2 regions of the Kosakonia sp. MUSA4 genome follow, and region 1 is predicted to be linked to the other one. Evidence: riboswitches for the same ligand, from Rfam matches in the RefSeq annotation. Region 1 holds a riboswitch; the other holds the start of a gene.
The links. A riboswitch is a leader RNA that binds a small molecule or an ion and turns the genes downstream of it on or off. The one in region 1 is predicted to bind fluoride.
Positions count from the first base shown of each region.

Region 2: another riboswitch for fluoride. It lies ahead of C0557_RS11190 (DHHA2 domain-containing protein); the one in region 1 lies ahead of crcB (fluoride efflux transporter CrcB).

Region 1 covers NZ_CP025697.1:959,061-962,482, reverse strand. The annotation lists gene C0557_RS04530 (TonB-dependent receptor domain-containing protein) at 1-83, opposite strand, end outside; gene C0557_RS04525 (SelT/SelW/SelH family protein) at 312-596, shown strand; gene C0557_RS04520 (hypothetical protein) at 1,040-1,246, opposite strand; gene crcB (fluoride efflux transporter CrcB) at 1,619-1,996, opposite strand; fluoride riboswitch at 2,075-2,144, opposite strand; gene mntP (manganese efflux pump MntP) at 2,175-2,744, opposite strand; gene zinT (metal-binding protein ZinT) at 2,969-3,422, shown strand, end outside.
Region 2 covers NZ_CP025697.1:2,333,747-2,337,168, reverse strand. The annotation lists gene eno (phosphopyruvate hydratase) at 1-105, opposite strand, end outside; gene C0557_RS11195 (universal stress protein) at 122-547, opposite strand; gene C0557_RS11190 (DHHA2 domain-containing protein) at 544-1,452, opposite strand; fluoride riboswitch at 1,530-1,598, opposite strand; gene C0557_RS11185 (EAL domain-containing protein) at 1,717-3,348, opposite strand.

The DNA.
Region 1 (3,422 bases):
GTGTTCTGATACAGGGCTGCGAGTAATGAAGTCACCAACACGCGCTTCCTGAAGCGACGCGGAGAAAGTTGCGATTTGCACATAATATTTTGTAAGCCTTAGAATTTATTAGTATCAGGCTCACGTCTTACTTCCAGTCGTTCCACGAAACGAGAATACGTCAGGACAAAAAAGCAGGTTATCGTTATGTTATGAGATTAGATATTAATGATAATGATTATCACTTGCAATAGGTTCATAAACTTCTCACCTTTGCGTCCGCAATTTGCATACACTTTGCTGTCTGATTCGTCTTTTGGAGGGACGAGAAAATGAACAAACCGGCGATTACTTTACATTATTGCTCGCAGTGTAACTGGATGCTGCGCGCCAGCTGGATGGCGCAAGAACTGCTGCATACGTTCAGTACCGATCTCGGATCGGTGCGCCTGATCCCCGGCACCGGCGGCATTTTTGTGATTGATATCGATGGCACAGTCATCTGGGATCGCAAGCAGGAAGGCGGTTTTCCCGATGCGGCAGAGTTAAAACGCCGCGTGCGCGACTACTGCTTCCCGGAAAAACCACTTGGGCACGTAGAGAAAAAAAGCGATTAGGCTCCAGCGTACGGAAGACGTCAAGCTGCGCAGACAGCAGCTGATGATGCGCATCGCGACCAACAAAAATCTTTAGCTGGTAAAAAAAAAGCCGCCCGCAAGGGACGGCTGCAAGTGCGACACCAGGGTTTCAAACGTCGGAATGGATGAAATATGATCAGATTATCAATAACTTCAATGCACTAATGATGAAAATATTCATTCACAAAGATCTTTTATTTTCATTACAACTCCCTGTTTTATAGGGGTACTCTGATCATAGTTTTACAATTTGTTAGCACGCTCATTGTTAGTAACGAAGATGCATTTGCATGCCTTCAGACACAGAGCGGATTTCCTGGGTCTGAAGGTTCTTTTTCGGATTTTTCGTCCAATATGATGGGCAGTACATTGCGCGTTCGCTGCGCTGCCAATAAATTTATTTTCACATTCAGTAATGGACGTTATTGATTGCTAATTTCGGCAGGTGGTTTGCGATTCGCCATAATTGAAATAAAATATTTTTGATATGGGGAAAACTCAAAACTAATCGTATCAGCCGCATCAAAATTAATAATTTTTACATACGTATAGCGCTCAATCATTTCATGGCCTGAAGTGTCACCTCTGAAAAAATCGTGCATTCCGTAACTCTCTTGTTCTTTGCCCATCAACCACTCCAGACTCACATGTAAATGGCGAAAAACCTGGTTTGCGAACCATTTTGGCTTACCGTTTCCCAGCAAGCAAAATAAAACAAAAAAAACACAAATATAATATTTCCCGCTATCAGATTTTTCCAACAACTGATATTGCCAAAGCGCTTGTTCTTAATAATTATTACGGGCTATATGGTGTGTGTCCGTTGCGTCAATGTTCCTAATTCTGCTTATTTAGTGTCATTAGTCAATACTCACTCATGGTGCCATTTAAAAATTCAGAAAAAACATCTTCGCAAGATTAAAATAAAAAGGTTGCTAATAGTCCTGGCATTTTTACGGTTAAAGAGCGGGGAAGATATTTATCTCCCCCTGCGCACAGGCTCAATACAGGGCGTTAACCAGCGTAAAACCCAGCGCCGTCATCAGCAACGATCCCAGCACGTGTACCAGCACGGAGGTCATTGCCCACAGATAATTTCCCGTTTGCAACTGCGCGAAAATTTCCAGCGAGAAGGTTGAAAACGTTGTCATGCCGCCGCACAGGCCCGTGGTGATCAGCAATCGCCAGGTGGGATCGAGATGCGGCTGGCGCGTAAAGAACGCCAGCGCGCCGCCAATGATCATGCCACCCAGCAAGTTAACCAGCAGCGTACCCGGCGGCAGATTGGGAAAAAGCGCATTTAAACGCACAGAGAGCAGCCAGCGGATAACGCAGCCTGCGGAACCACCCACAATGACGGCAAATAAAGACTTCAGCATGTTTTACCTCATCAATACATCACGTTGAGGCATGCGGGAGGGACAAAAGAAAAACGCCCGACATGCCTCCATTTAAGAGTCATATCAGGCGTCATCAGCTTCTCCGGGAAGCGGTTGGGTAAGGTGGAACGCCATCACCTTCTGGCGCATTGTTAATGATTTTGCCCCTCGAGGCAAGTTACAGTAAGCCCAGGTGCTCAACCAGAATTGAACTGCCAATACCCATCAGCACCACGCCGCCGAGCACTTCCGCCCATTTGCCGATCGCTGCGCCCAGAAAACGCCCCAGCAACATGCCCGTGGTCGCCATAATGGTTGTCGCCAGGCCAATCATCAGCGCGGTCGCCACGATATTAACATTGAGGAACGCCAGCCCGACGCCCACGGCCATCGCATCCAGACTGGTGGCAATGGCGGTGGTCACCAGCAGCCAAAAACCGTGACGGCGCGGCGCTTCAACGTTTTCGTCAGACGATTTGCTCACCCCCTCTTTCACCATCCGCGCGCCAAGCGCCAGCAGCAGCACAAAGGCGATCCAGTGATCCCAGTGCATGATGTACTGGCTGGCGGCCAGCCCCACAGCCCAGCCAATTACCGGCGTGATAGCCTCAATGATGCCGAAGATCAACCCTGTTCTCAGCGCTTCGCGAACGGGCGGACGTTGTAACACCGCGCCCTTGCCAATGGCAGCGGCGAAGGAGTCCATCGACATACCGAAGGCCAGAATAGTCATTGCATAGAAACTCATTGCTCACCCTTTAAAACCGCCTCAACAGAGGGGAAAAACACTGCGCTGCGAAAAGAGCGGCAATGGTGCCACAGCAATGAGAAAAAGGCAAAAATTACTTATTTATCATCAACATATAGATGATGCTATGTTTTATAACCAAAGCTAAGTTGCACGCATTGATGATTTCTAATATTGTTATATTATAACATTTCATTACATGACAAATCATCAGGGAGCGCAGTATGATCATGAAGAAATCCGCCTTTGTTCTGGGTATGGGCGTATTACTGGGTAGCACACAGGGTATGGCTCACGATCATCACCACGGAAAGCCGCTGACAGAGGTGGAACGCAAAGCCAGCGAAGGCATTATCGACGATAAAGATGTCAAGGACCGGTCACTGTCGGACTGGGACGGCATCTGGCAATCGCTGAACCCATATCTGCTGAACGGCGATCTCGATCCGGTGCTAAAGAAAAAAGCGCAGCACGGCGACAAAACGGTGGAGGAGTATCGCGCTTACTACAAAAAAGGGTATGCGACCAACATCGACACCATCGGCATTGAAAATAACGTGATTGAGTTTCACACCGGCAAAACGGTCACCCGCTGCCGCTATGACTACGCCGGTTATAAAATTCTGACCTACGCCTCCGGCAAGAAAGGCGTGCGCTATCTGTTTGAATGTAAAGACG
Region 2 (3,422 bases), 1.4 Mb from region 1:
ACGCGCCATCTGCCCGTCAGAAGTAAAAGCATCCACCTCAACAGTGGGATTACCGCGAGAGTCAAGAATTTCGCGGGCGGTGACTTTTTCAAGTAGAAAATTCATACAGTTCTCCTGTAGCTCAGTCGTGAATGTGTTTAATCAGAACGTCTACGTTCAGGTGGTTAACGTATTCAGCCGAACGGGACGTCAGTGCTCCCATAAAACGGTTCCGGTGGCCTGCAATCACCAGGTCCACACCGGTGTCGGTGATGCATTTCTGTACATCTTCAAAACGCCGCATGGTGACCAGCTCACGAGCGTCAACATGTTCAGCCACAGAGGACGTCAGCTCACTGAACAGCGCCTTCGCCTGAACAACATCTTTTGATACGGCATCGTCCATCAGTCCGTCCGATACGTAGTTCATTTCCCGATAGTCATTGCAGATATGAGCAAGTGTGATTTTCATTTGCAGCAGACGGGAGAGCGTTGCCGCCAGTGCGAGAAGGGGTACGCCATCCTCTTTCCCCTGAACAAGAACAAGTGCATGTGTGTAGATTTTCATGGCTGTCTCCGGTTTTGACTGAGGAAGTGTTCCAGCCAGGGCAGAAGCTGTTTCTTCCGGCTGACCATGCCCGGTACGCAGCATGGGGCTGTGTTGATACCCTCTGGCCCGGCAAAATAGAGTGAGGAGCAGCATTCATAGATATCGGTCACCATCAACACGATAAGTCCGGCTCCCGTTGTCACCGCCATCTGCGCCATCGCATTTTGCAGTGCATCCTGTACGGGAGTGACCTGGTCAGGTGAACTGATCTCCAGTTGTGCGATACGCACATCCGTACCGGCGAGCGAAAAGGCCTTCAGGTCTTTCTTCAGAAGCTGCTCTGCTGACTGTCCGGTGATGTCGGTTTTGGCTGTCAGGAGCCCACGGGCAAACGCCCTGCGTTTTACCCCCGACAGGACGCAGAGTTCAGTGGCTGTACGGATATCGTCTTCCGTCGTGGTGGGGGAGCGCAGATTAACGGTGTCGCTGAGCAGCGCGCCAAGAAGCAGAATGGCGTGAGTTGGAGGCATCGTGCGGCGCATTTCTGCATCCATCAACAGCCAGAGTACTGTCGCGCTGCTGCCTGCCGGTTTAATCCAGACCTCCGGTGGCAGTTGCGTGACCAGACCGCCCAGCCGGTGATGGTCGATAATCCCGATGATATTGCTCTGAAGAAGGTCAGCAGGCCCCTGTGCCGGTTCGGTAAAATCGACCAGCCATACCTGTTGACCTTTCAGTGGAATATCAAGCAAGGGCGGCAGGGTTAGCCCTGCAGATTCAAAAATATAGCGTGTCTCAGGGTTCGCTTCACCGGGCCGCCAGGCACGGGCGGGACGGTTACACCGGTTGAGCCAGCCCGCCGTCACGGCTGCGGTGCAGATAGCGTCGCTGTCAGGGTTAAGATGGCCAAAAACATTGATCAAAGATGTATCCCCGTTAAGGGAAGTACACAGGCCGGAAGGATTTATCGACGGCCTGACATACCTCCTGAAAATCAAGAGTCATATCAGGCGTCATCAGCCCCGGACGGGGCGGTTGGGAAAGGTGGAACGCCATCACCTTGCAAGCAGTATAAGTCAGAAAAAGAAAGCTGTCAGTCGCCATTTTGGCTGGTTAATATTTATTCCCGGCAGTCAATCGCCACGGGTTCAACAACCATCTCCCAGGGCACCAGGGATGATCGCCCTTTAACCCGGAAGGACAGCACGGAGTTCGCTTAAAGGAACGGCTTTTGCGAAATACCATCCCTGTACACAGCACTCAGGTACATTTTCTTTAAGGAACTGATACTGCATTTCAGTTTCCACTCCTTCGAAGACCACTATTTTAGGAATGTTTTTAAACATCTCGATTAAGCCAGGAAGAATATGTTTATTGATAGATTCAGTCCCTATCGAGTCAGTTAATGATTTATCAATTTTAATTTCATCCACGTCAAGCAACGAAAGCCAGTTCAGATTTGAATAACCGGTTCCGAAATCGTCAAGTGCAAACATGATACCGGTACCCTTAAAAAAACCCATAGCTTGCTTGATATCATCTGTTCCGAAACTTTGTCTTTCCGTGATTTCAAGGATAATAGACTCACCTGCGACGTTTTCTTTTTTTAGCGTGCTCAGCAGTTTTTCACGGAATTCCGCAGAACAGATATCAGCACAACTCACGTTGATACTTAAAGTGATATCGTTGTTCAGCAATATGGGCGCACACTCCCTGATGGCATGCTCAACCACATACTGGCCAATCTTGTTTATTAAGCCATTTCTTTCCGCGAGCGGAATAAATATATCAGGGCCAATATATCCTATTTGAGGATCCGTCCAGCGTAAAAGCGCCTCCACGCCTGTTATATTCCGGTCTTTAACTTTGTAGATGGGTTGATAAACGAAATGTAACTCCCGATGTAGAATTGCATTTTCCAGTCGCGTAAGTAATGACTGTTTATGTGATAAGTTATTAACATATAGAGTGCCAATCAAAAAACCGATAATAAAGGATAAACCAAATAAAAACACCAGAATATAAGTATTATTTTTGAAAAAGAGCGAGAGTGAGGTTCCGGCAATAACACAAACATCATTCACACTATTACAGGAATGCTCAGTAAAGTACAACAAAGAATGCGTTTTATTATGCTCTATCGATTCCAGTAATTCCGTATTTTTCCCGATCATGAAAAAATGATTTTCATGTTTAAAATCACCTATGACGGCATCAAAACCCATTTTATTGGCTTCCTCCCAGAAACGCTGGAAGGCAAAAGGAGAGACCGTTATGGCGAAGTTATCAGTATAAAGAACATTTGCGGTAATATTCTCCTCTATAAAAGCATCAAATACCCAGGTATAGCTTCCCCGATTAACCTTATTTCTGAATAAATTTAAAGAAAGCGGTGAATTCAGTTTTCCCCAAAGGGCCGAGCAGATAATTTTCTCATCATCGACATAGGCGATATCCTTAATCAAGGGGTAAGGCCAGAGCCGTTTTCGCAGCACATTCAGGTACTGGCTACTGCATGGCTCATAGACTGCGAACTCCTGCCGAAGCCCGTCAATCAGTTTTACCTGCGCGATCAGACTGTCGGCGCGCGCCAGAATTAAATCAGCATAATCTTCAATTTTTTCATGAATATAGTAATAATATACCCCTAGCCCTGCCCCGTACAGGACGCCGAATGTTAACACTATTGAAAGCGTGTAGATACTGATCCTGTGGTGGATAATTTTCAGTATTTTCAGTGGCATTGTTGACAGCATCCCCCTGTCATTATGGTTATTCGGCGCGAACGCTTTGTAGAGTATCGACCATACTCCAGCCATCGTATTGTGACATGAGAGGTAAACAGCAGTTTTCGTATTTATCGGCCGTACGTTTCGAGACTTTATCAGTAATG